Regions from separate parts of the Neptunomonas concharum genome, predicted to be linked through region 1. Evidence: predicted binding sites of a transcription regulator. Region 1 holds the regulator's gene; the other holds the start of a gene.
The links. Region 1 encodes FNR, which switches genes on or off when oxygen is low (the NO sensors DNR and NnrR bind a similar motif). Its sites were predicted from a motif close to TTGATNTANATCAA; they were not measured.

Region 1 (5,569 bases):
ACTGTATAGCAAGGTGCTCAAGAGCTGCCTCTATTGACTGGTCTAAATAAAAACCAAAGAACTCAGGCGTTGTGATTCCAACATGGTTCTTGGTGAGCTGCTTCCCAGTTTTATCGAGAAACATGAGTGTTGGCGTTAAGCTGGCATTGTAGCGTCGCGCAAGTTCTTTTACTGCAATAGGCCTTCCATCAAAATCAATGATCTTTTTATTCTCGTCTATCTTCAATTCCCTAATGATCAGCTTTTTTTGATACCCTGGATTCTGAGACATAGGGTACAAAAAATCATTCCTGATTAAAGAACAATAGCTACAATCATGTCGGCTAGCTAGCACCAGTAAAAGCTGCTGAGGTTGCAGTTGTTTTGCATCCAGCTGGAAGTTTTGTGCTTTGGGAAGTTCACCTGCTTGCGCTATCAGCCAAGGTAAAAAGAGCAATAAGGCGAGTAATCGGGCCATTAGTTAGATTCCAAAAATTCAACGATCAATTCGACAACTTCGTCAGTATAAAGGTCCATAAAGAAATGGTCTGCCCCTTCAATGTCGAAATAGCGTATATGCGGATTATCGATTCTTTTCATTTGCACAGGCAGATCTTTGACGGTTGTATCTTCAGACCCACTAAAAACCAATGTAGGCGTAGTGGTGTTCTTAATAATATCAGGCGTGTTGAAACGGGTGTCCGGCTTGTAATAGTTAAGGAAAGAGCCTGCTGTGACTTCACTATTAGCGCAATAGATGAAATCGGTATTTTTTAGCCACGCATTTTCTGGTGTTTGCTCGGCCTCCTTTATCACCTGCTCAAGGTTTTTCTTGTATCGAGTTTGGTAATCGACACGCTCCTGTTCTGCGCTCCATGTAGCAGGGGCTATCAGAACCTGTCGCTGTACCTGCTCTGGATGTTCTGAAGTATACCACGCAACTTGATTACCACCGCGTGAATGGCCGAGTAATGTGATCTTGTCAGCCCCTTGGTTTTTGAGCCACTGAATCCACTGATCAACTTCTGTGAGTGCGTCGGTATGTTTATGTTGATGGGGTGTGTTGCAGTCGTACATGCCGTGACGGTTATCAACGCCCAAGCTAAGGTTAATGGCGAGGGTATGATAGCCGTTTTCTGTGAGCTGCTCTTGGAAAGCTCTAATGATTTCCATGTGGTTATGGGCGAGGGTGCCATGTACCAGCACAATCACTCCATCACTCAATGGCTGTGCATCACTCGTTTGAAAGTCCGCATTGAGCGTGATGCCCTTGAAGGGAAGAGTGACTTCCTCTGCATACGCTAAAAAGCTAAAGGTCAGCAGAAACAATGATACGAGCTGTTGCAATCGAGACATGGAAAACCTCTGTTATTGTTATAAGCTTATTCTAATACACTCACAATAGCAGAGGCTATCTGGTTTGGCTACAGGCCTTCGTAAGCAAGTAAGGTATACACGGGTATGCCAGTATCCTGTATACGTGTTGACCCTTGAAGATCAGGAAGGTCGATAAGCGCGGCACACTCGATGACGTTAGCGCCCAAGGTTTTGATGAGTGTGCAAGCAGCTAGAATGGTGCCGCCGGTAGCAATCAAGTCATCAAATACTAGGACTTTGTCGCCAGCAGAGACGGAGTCCACTTGCATTTCCACAGCAGATGTTCCGTATTCTAATTGATATTCTTGGTGCACAGTTTTTCCTGGCAGCTTGCCTTTTTTACGAACAAGCACGAGTGGCTTTTGTAGTTGATAGGCCATGATGGATGCAATTAAGAATCCACGCGCGTCAATACAAGCAATATGAGTCATTTCAGAATCCATATAGCGTTGAATGAAGGCATCTGAAATCATCCGCAATGCTTTGGGATCTTTAAATAGAGGTGTGATATCACGAAACATAACACCAGGTTCAGGCCAGTCAGGTAGGGTACGGATGACAGATTTGACGTAGTATTCGTCGTAAGACATGTGCTCAATAGCTCCTCAATCAGGCCGGAACGTAAACGTTTGATATGGCTCAATGTTATCTAAGGCGTTTTGCCTTCTAATGACTTCGTTGGGTTACACATAGAGATGGCTACTTCTTTGTGCAACTATTTGTGACGCCGTTCAATCTTGAACGGCGTTTTTTTATTATAGCGTTAACTGTTGGACATCATCTTCGGTATCTTCTTTACCCATGCATTCACCCGCTAGGGTGTATAGATGCTCCAGATTAATTAGATCTACCTCTTTTCCATCTACTTGAATCAGCTCATTCTTCTGGAATCGAGTGAAAATACGGCTAACGGTTTCAACCGCTAATCCCAAATAGTTACCTATTTCATTGCGTGACATGGATAAGCGAAACTTATGGGCAGAATAGCCACGAGCCTGAAAACGTTGGGATAACTTGACCAAAAAGGTCGCAACGCGCTCTTCGGCATTTTTCTTTGATAGCAACATCATCATTTGCTGATCGTCACGAATCTCTTTACTCATCGTGCGCATCACTTGTCTGCGTAGCTCTGGTAACTGTCCACACAAACTGTCGAGGTGCTCAAATGGAATTTCACATACAGTTGTCGTTTCTAAAATTTTGGTTGAGACGGGGTAGTTGTTGCTATCAAAACCGCTCAAACCTACTAATTCCCCCGGGAAATAGAACCCCGTGATCTGCTCTTCACCTTCATTAGTTATGGTGTAGCTTTTAACACTGCCCGCGCGAATCGCGTATACAGACTCAAATTCATCCCCTTGATGGAAAAGGTGTTCGCCTTTTTTTAAAGGACGACTTTTGTCAATGATATCGTCCAGCCTTTCCATCTCGGTTAGATTTAGCGATACGGGCAGACAGAGTGAACTTAAACTGCACGTGTTACAGTGGGCTTGTTGAAGGCTATGTAGTTTCCCTTCCTTCTTTACATCACTCATGGCCGTTTCCTGTGGTTGTTTTACATAACGAGCGGCTACTCAGCCCCAAATTATGTAACATTTCACGGGAACCGTGAAGCACCGATTAGATGATACGTGAAAAAGCCTGTGTTTCTTGCTGTTTAGGTATGTATTTATCGAAGGTCATACAGATGCGACGAATCAAAAGTCGACCAGCTGGGGTCACAAAAATTTTACCTTGCTCCAGAGTAATCAAACCATCTGTAGAAAAGTTGTTTAATTCGGTTAATTCTTCAGCAAAATAGTCATTGAAATTGATATTGAATTGTTGGCTGATGGTTTGAGGGTCAAGTTCAAAATGGCAAATGAGTTGTGTGATAACTGCACGGCGGATGCGATCATCTAGATTGAGTTTGACGCCTCGACGAATAGCACTGGAGCGAGATTCAACGGACTCCGTATAAGCACTAATGTCGTGCTCGTTTTGATAATAGACATCGCCGATTTGACTGATTGCAGAGACACCCATAGCAACCAGATCGCAATCAGAGTGGGTTGTATATCCCTGAAAGTTACGATGCAGTTGGCCGTTTTGTTGCGCCAAGGCGAGTTCATCATCGGGCTTTGCAAAGTGATCCATGCCTATGTAGACGTAGCCTGCGGATAGCAATGTATTAATCGTGGATTCTAATATCGCTAACTTGGTTTCTGGGCTAGGTAGATCGTCTGCATTAATGTGTTTTTGTGAGCGGAAGCGATCCGGCATATGCGCATAATTAAAGACTGAAAGCCGGTCTGGGCTGAGTTCAATGACGGTATTCAACGTCTCATTAAAGCTTTCTAAGGTTTGGTGGGGTAGGCCATAGATCAAATCCATATTGATCGATTTAAAGCCTAATTGCCGGGCTGTGCTTAGAATCTCAGCGGTTTGCTCCGTTGACTGGACTCGGTTAACGGCTTCTTGAACAACGGGGTTCACATCTTGTACGCCTAAGCTGATCCGGTTGAAGCCGATGCTGCGCAACGTTTCTAAGGTTTTAATAGAGGCTTCGCGTGGGTCAATCTCAATAGAGTAATCGCCGCTATCATCATTTAGTAAGTTAAATGACGCTTTTAGTTTATCCATTAACTCGACCATCTGCTCATCGCTGATGAAGGTCGGGGTGCCGCCGCCCCAATGAAGTTGATTGACAACTCTGTCATCACTGTACCAGCGAGCTACTTCTTCAATCTCTTTATACAGTGTATCTAAATACGGTTGTGCCTTTTTACGATTGCGTGTGATGACCTTATTGCAGGCACAGTAGTAACAAACGTGGGCACAGAAAGGGATATGCACATACAAAGAGAGGGGGGCGGTTTTATCTGAGGTTAATTGCCCCGTCTGAACAAGGTCTTGCTCCGATAGCGATGTATCAAATTGAATGGCTGTCGGATAGGAGGTATATCGTGGGCCGGACAGGTCATAGCGATTAATTAGATCTAGATCCCAAGAAATACTGGTGTCTAAGCTCACGATAATTTCCTCACAATTTTAAAGCGGAGCAGTATAACACTCAGCATATTAATTGGTTTGATGCGGGTCAAAACTTAACAAGCGCTGTTAACGGTAGCGTATATAAACCAAACAGAATGATAAGTAACCCAGAGATGTGCTGAACATTACGATTACTCAGAAGGCTTTGTACCTGACGGGCAAGTAGGCCGGTCGTGAGCATCGCGGGTAGGGTGCCCACACCAAAGGCCAGCATCAGAAGGCCACTTTGTATAGGGTCTTGGCTGGTGGCTGACCAAATGAGTGTGCTATATACGAGGCCACAGGGCAGCCAGCCCCAGAAAAAGCCTAATAGCAGGGCTTGTCCATTATGCCTTACCGGTAGTAACCGGCTGGCTGCTGGACGTATCAACGCCCAGATACGACTACCCGCGCGCTCGATATAGGTTAAGCCTTTCCACCACTGAGCTACATAAAGCCCCATTGAGATAAGCAAAAGCCCTGCGATGGAACGTAAGATAAGTGCAAAAGTTCCATCTTTAATTAACACACCAGCACTGCCGAGTAATGTACCTGCGATAGCATAACTGATCAGGCGACCGCTGTTATAACTGAGAAGATGTAACCAGCGGTTAGGGTGATCACTCATCGCCATGGTAGCAGCAATGCCACCACACATACCGATACAATGGGCACTGCCTAGAAGCCCTAAAAAGAGCGCTGTGGTGAGGGAGACAGAATCAGTCACGTGTTGGTTGTTTCTGCTTCGCGTCGTCAGGAATTAACTCATCATCATCGTCATATAAAATGCTATGAGCAGGCGATTCTAAGTCATCGTATTGGCCGTTATTGACGTTCCAGAAAAAAGCCCAAGCAGCAAAGGCTGTTAATATGATCGCGATGGGTATTAATAGGAATATGATTTCCATTAGCGTTCTGTCCAAAGATATTGGGGTTATTTTACGCGATTTCGTCGCACAAGTTTAGTCAGACGTAATGCATTACCGACAACCACAAGTGAGCTGGCAGACATTCCAATCGCTGCCATGTAGGGTGCAATAAAGCCTGCTGATGCCAGTGGTAATGCCAGCAGGTTGTACATAATTGACCAGCCAAGATTTTGGCGAATGATATATTGGGTTTTTTTCGAGAGTAAGATAGCGTCCGTTAGGCGGCTTAACTCGCTTCCAATTAAGACCGCATCCGCATTCGTTTTTGCAAG
Region 2 (5,569 bases), 510 kb from region 1:
AAAAACAAATTTCTACATTCGCTGTTTCGGCTTTAGCTATCGCTGTGTTGTCTGGTTGCTCCGCTACCAATAACACCGCTCAAGTAGATGTAAAACAATCTGCTGAGTACAAAGCACTACAACAAGAACTTGCTGCGGCAAAGAGCTTACAAGGGGATGCAAACCGTACAGCACAGCTGGAGTCTGAGCTGGAACGCCTCACCCGTGAAAGCAAAACAACAAGCTTGCTTCCGCCTAACCCTAAAGCGGGCGAATGCTACGCACGTGTTGTTATTCCAGCAACATACGCGACTGAAACGGAAACCGTTCAGGTACGCGCAGAAGGCAAACGCATCGAAACATCTGCTCCTGAATACACCTGGGCAGAAGAACAAGTACTGGTTAAAGAAGCTTACGAGCGTTTAGAAGTAATCCCTGCAACATACCGTACGGTAACGGAGACAATTCAGACTGCCGAAGCGTCTGAGCAGCTAGTTCGTGTCCCTGCTAAGTACAAAACCGTGACTGAACAAGTACTGGTTCGTCCTGCCCACACCGAGTGGAAAAAAGGCACAGGCCCCATCCAAAAAGTAGACTCATCGACAGGTGAGATCATGTGTCTGGTAGAAGTACCAGCCGAGTATAAAACAGTAACAAAAACGGTCATGGTAGAACCTGAAACTGTAAAAACTGTTGCTATTCCTGGTAAAACTCAAACCGTTACCCGCCGTGTCGTTGATCAACCAGCAACAACACGCAAGATTGTCGTTCCAGCGGAATACAAGACAATTAAAGTACGCAAACTTGCTAAGCCTGCAGCACAGCATGCAATTGCAATCCCAGCTGAGTACAAAACGATCGAGAAACGTGTAAAAGTCAGCGATGCTTTCTTAGAGTGGCGCCCAATTCTGTGTGAAACCAACACTCACCCGGGCTTAATTCGTGAACTTCAGCTAGCGCTGCAAGCTAAAGGTTTCAACCCAGGTCGTATCGATGGCGTTTTGGGACAAGATACCATGGCAGCCGTTAACGCATATCAAAAAGCAAAAGGTATGGCGTCAGGCCAGCTAACAATTAAAACACTGAAGTCATTGGGCGTGTCTATCTAAACCTTCCAAAACTTCTTCCAGAAACCCGCTTTATGCGGGTTTCTTTGTATAAGCCGCTATATAACAGCTAATAGCTCCCACACTAGCCAAAAAGCAATTCCCCACATCATTAAAGCAACCAGCAGCTCGACCCAGCGCCAAACCTGTGGTCGCCCCAACCAAGGAGCTAATCTCTTAGCTAATAGCGTAAGTGCCACAAACCAACTGATAGACGCCAGCATAGCCCCTAACCAAAAACCATACTTTTCAGCACCATGAAACTGGTTACCAATACTACCTAGCAGTACCACCGTATCGAGGTACACATGAGGGTTTAATAGACTAACACCCAGTGCCGTCAAAATAGCCGCTTTAAATGTGGTTTGCGCTCTGCCTGCTGAAAGTGCCTCAGGGTTAAAAAAGGCCTTAAAACTCTGCAAGCCATACCAGCTTAAAAATACAACACCGCCGATACACAGTATATTCAGCGCCGCAGGCCATAATTGGATCACAGCCCCCGCCCCCATCATCCCGATACTGATCAATAGCATGTCAATGGCGATACACAGGCACGCCACCGGCCAATGGTGCTGTTTTTTAACTGCTTGTGCCAAAACAAACGCATTTTGTGCACCAATCGCCATAATTAATGCTGCCGCAGACCAGTAACCCTTAATTAAAGACAGGAACATAACCTTTCCTCAGTGAGTGAGTAGGGCTATGATGTATTCGCCACCAAAATTAGTAAAACTAATAAGTTTAATATTACATTAGAGTTTTTGATGCTTGATTATCGACAACTGAAAGCGTTATCCAGTGTGATTGAAGAGCAAAGCTTCGAGAAAGCAGCGCTACGCCTCAACATCACTCAATCCGCCGTCTCTCAGCGGATTAAGCAACTAGAGGAGTTGATCGGGCAAGCACTCTTAATACGATCACAACCGATCCTGCCAACGCCAGCAGGAAAAATACTACTGAAGCACTTTCGCCAAGTTGATCTACTGCAAAATGAGGTGATTCAGTCCCTTAGTTCTACTGAGCAATCGGGCCACACGGTATTATCTATCGGTATCAATGCAGATAGCCTAGCGACATGGTTTTTACCAGCAATTGAACCCCTACTTAAACAGCACAAAATCCTGATTGACTTAAAAATTGACGATCAAGATCAAACGCAAAAATTCTTAAAAAACGGCGAGGTCATGGGGTGTATCACATCCAGCTCTACCCCTTTACAAGGTTGCCACTGTATTCCGTTGGGGGTCTCTGTTTACCGCTGCGTTGCCTCTCTGGAGTATATAGAGCGCCACTTTCCCGATGGGCCTTCTGCAACAGCATTCCGCTATGCCCCGGTGGTCGAATTCAATCACAAAGACGCACTGCAGCAACGCTACTTAAAACAGTTTTTCAAAGTAAATAGCGGGACTTATCCCTCCCATAGAGTACCGTCATCAGAAGCCTTTATGGATCTCATCATCAGAGGACTTGCTACCGGCATGGTGCCAGACCAACAAGTCAGACCCTTCCTTGAGTCGGGACACGTGACGGAGATATTGCCCAATAGCTACCTTTCTGTGCCGCTTTACTGGCACGTCTGGAATCTCAAAGCCCCTTTGGCCCAAGAGCTGACACAAACACTGACTCAACATGCAGCCATAGCATTAGAGGATTTTGATGCCCACCCGACACTGACTATCCCCTAACAAACGGGGAATCATTAGACTTTATGATATAGATCACTAATTATTTTTGTTGCAGTGCGTCATAATTCTGCCATTCGACTAGACTATAGTTTGAAAAACATTCCATCCAGCCCACAAGGCACTATATGGTGAAGGCGATACTATTATGATTCTCAAAGAAACACCTCCCGTCCATAACCAACTTGAGTTTTTTATTGAACAAGCGGTAAAAGCGCGTCCTATCCGCACCGCTGTTGTCCACCCCGTTGATCATAATGGATTAATGGGTGCTATCGAGTCGGCAGAACACCATTTAATAGAACCTATATTGATCGGCCCCAAAGCCAAAATCTTAGCTGCAGCGGAAAAAGATAACCTTGATATCACCCGTTACGAAATTATTGATGTAGAACACAGCCACGCAGCAGCCGAAAAAGCGTGTGAATTAGCACGAATGGGTGAAGTTGAAGCCCTTATGAAAGGTGATCTGGGTAGCTCAGAACTGATCAGTGCGGTAATCAGTAAAACCAAAGGGATTCGAACAGAGCGCCGTCTAAGCCACGTCTTTGTTTTTGATGTGCCCAACTATCATAAACCGCTTGTGATTACTGATGGTGCGATCAACGTTGTGCCAGACTTGATGACAAAACGCGATATTGTCCAAAACGCAGTAGATTTTTGCCGCGCACTGGGGGTGAATCAACCCAAAGTGGCTATTTTAGCAGCTGTAGAAAAAGTAAAAGCGTACATGCCTAGCACCATTGATGCAGCCTGCCTGTGCAAAATGGCTGATCGTGGTCAAATTACCAACGCCTTGCTCGATGGACCACTCGCCTTTGACAACGCTATATCCCTACAAGCCGCACTGGATAAGCATATCAACTCTGAAGTTTCGGGGGATGCAGATATTCTTTTGGCACCAGATCTTGAAGCCGCCAATATGATCGCTAAACAGCTGATCTATTTGGCAGATGCAAAATCTGCGGGTATCGCGGTTGGCGCAAAAGTACCGATCATCCTGACTAGCCGCGCTGAAACACCTTTGGGAAGAATGGCCTCATGCGCACTCGCATCACACATGGTCCACCACCCAGTGTCTTAAGGGATAAGTATGCAGACGATTCTTACCGTTAACGGCGGCTCTTCCAGCCTGAAATGCGCACTATTCAGTGCTCAGCCGCAGGGGCTAACCCCCCTGTATGTATTTAAGTTAGGTAATATTCTGGATACCCCGCGCATCAGTATTACCGACGCGCAGGGCAAATCGCTAGCCGCACCCGAAATTGATGTCAGCGCAATCCCTGTGGCTCAACGCCATCAGGCCGCACTGGGAACGGTTCTAGATTGGCTGGCCGAACATGCACCTGAATACCCCATTACCGCATTTGGACATCGCGTCGTACATGGTGGCGAACACTTTAGTGCGCCAGTGGTCGTTAATGACAACACATTGGAAGCGCTACGCGCCTTCGTGCCGTTGGCGCCCCTGCACCAGCCTTACAACCTGCGCTTGATCGAAGCCTGCCAACAGCTGGCACCAACACTGCCACAGATTGCATGTTTCGATACGATGTTTCACGTTGGCCAACCGGCTGTCGAACGACACTATGCCCTACCACGCAAGCTGACCGAAGAAGGGATTCAGCGTTATGGCTTCCACGGTTTATCTTACGAGTTTATTCAAACCAGACTCGCCGAGATCAGCCCACAAGCCGCTACAGCTAACACGATCATCTGCCACTTAGGGGCCGGTGCCAGCATGTGCGCAGTCAAAGCAGGCAAAAGCGTTGCGTCGACTATGGGCTTTACGGCTGTTGATGGCTTACCTATGGGCAGCCGCTGCGGCAATATCGACCCAGGCGTTATGCTGTATTTACAACGCCATCACGGTATGGATGCAGACGCACTGGAAAAGCTGATCTACAAGGAAAGCGGCTGGTTAGGTGTGTCGGGTATCTCCTCTGATATGCTGACGCTGCACCGCAGCGAAGCTCCAGAAGCCGAAGAAGCCATCGCCATGTTTGCCTACCGCATTGCGCTAGAAGTGGGCCGTTTAAGTGCGGCACTGCAAGGCTTAGAGCAGATCGTGTTCACCGGGGGTGTGGGCGAAAACGATGCGGACATTCGTGCCCGTGTGCTGGAACAAAGCCAATGGCTGGGTATTAACATTGATGAGAAAGCCAATTTAGCCAACAAGCGTGTAATCAGCACTGATGACAGCCGTATCAGCGTGCGCGTTATTCCAACCAATGAAGAAGCAATGATCGCACTGCACGTCACTGAGTGTGTTGGGCATTAATCAGCGTCAGCTAAACGCAGGGAGATGTTCTCCCTGCCGTATCCCTTCAAACCATGCCTAACCTATTTTGGCAGGTACGATGGGCTTACCATCCTTAAAAAAAGGTGAAGGCGACTGCTTTTTACCGATCATCCCTTTCAGCATAAAGCCTATAATTTTTGGCATGTAAGATAGCGGAAAACGAGCATAAGCATCGTGCGGCATGGGTCCGCGCGCATATTTACCGAAAGCTTTCATCGTTACAGGCCCCAGAATACGCTCCTTCTCTTGTTCATCGGAAAACTGCATCCACTTAACCGAAATACCCACAAAAGGCATGTTAGGCGAGCGCATTGTGTTACCCAATGGCATATTGCAGCAGGTCGTATGCCAACGAAAGATGCCCTGTTCGCTCAGTTGCATACAACCAATATGCTCATGACCTTGCGTGATGGTCAAATAGGCGGGGTAGGTTTGAAACAACTCAGTGCCACCCTGCTCATCCAAAATCAGGTCTTCATTGTTCAATTTAGACGCGTAAC

Region 2: F0U83_RS13285 (bifunctional enoyl-CoA hydratase/phosphate acetyltransferase) is a predicted target of FNR. The motif match lies at 2,794-2,807, and genes of this name have one in related genera.

The regions. Positions count from the first base shown of each region.
Region 1 is NZ_CP043869.1:2,295,086-2,300,654, reverse strand. Features, by position in the region: gene F0U83_RS10820 (thioredoxin family protein) at 1-457, opposite strand, end outside; gene F0U83_RS10815 (alpha/beta hydrolase) at 457-1,335, opposite strand; gene F0U83_RS10810 (adenine phosphoribosyltransferase) at 1,404-1,946, opposite strand; gene fnr (fumarate/nitrate reduction transcriptional regulator Fnr) at 2,112-2,891, opposite strand; gene hemN (oxygen-independent coproporphyrinogen III oxidase) at 2,977-4,368, opposite strand; gene F0U83_RS10795 (sulfite exporter TauE/SafE family protein) at 4,436-5,095, opposite strand; gene ccoS (cbb3-type cytochrome oxidase assembly protein CcoS) at 5,088-5,276, opposite strand; gene F0U83_RS10785 (heavy metal translocating P-type ATPase) at 5,303-5,569, opposite strand, start outside.
Region 2 is NZ_CP043869.1:2,808,414-2,813,982, forward strand. Features, by position in the region: gene F0U83_RS13270 (peptidoglycan-binding domain-containing protein) at 1-1,088, shown strand, start outside; gene F0U83_RS13275 (LysE/ArgO family amino acid transporter) at 1,145-1,759, opposite strand; gene F0U83_RS13280 (LysR family transcriptional regulator ArgP) at 1,850-2,770, shown strand; gene F0U83_RS13285 (bifunctional enoyl-CoA hydratase/phosphate acetyltransferase) at 2,916-3,851, shown strand; gene F0U83_RS13290 (acetate/propionate family kinase) at 3,861-5,048, shown strand; gene F0U83_RS13295 (DUF6151 family protein) at 5,106-5,569, opposite strand, start outside.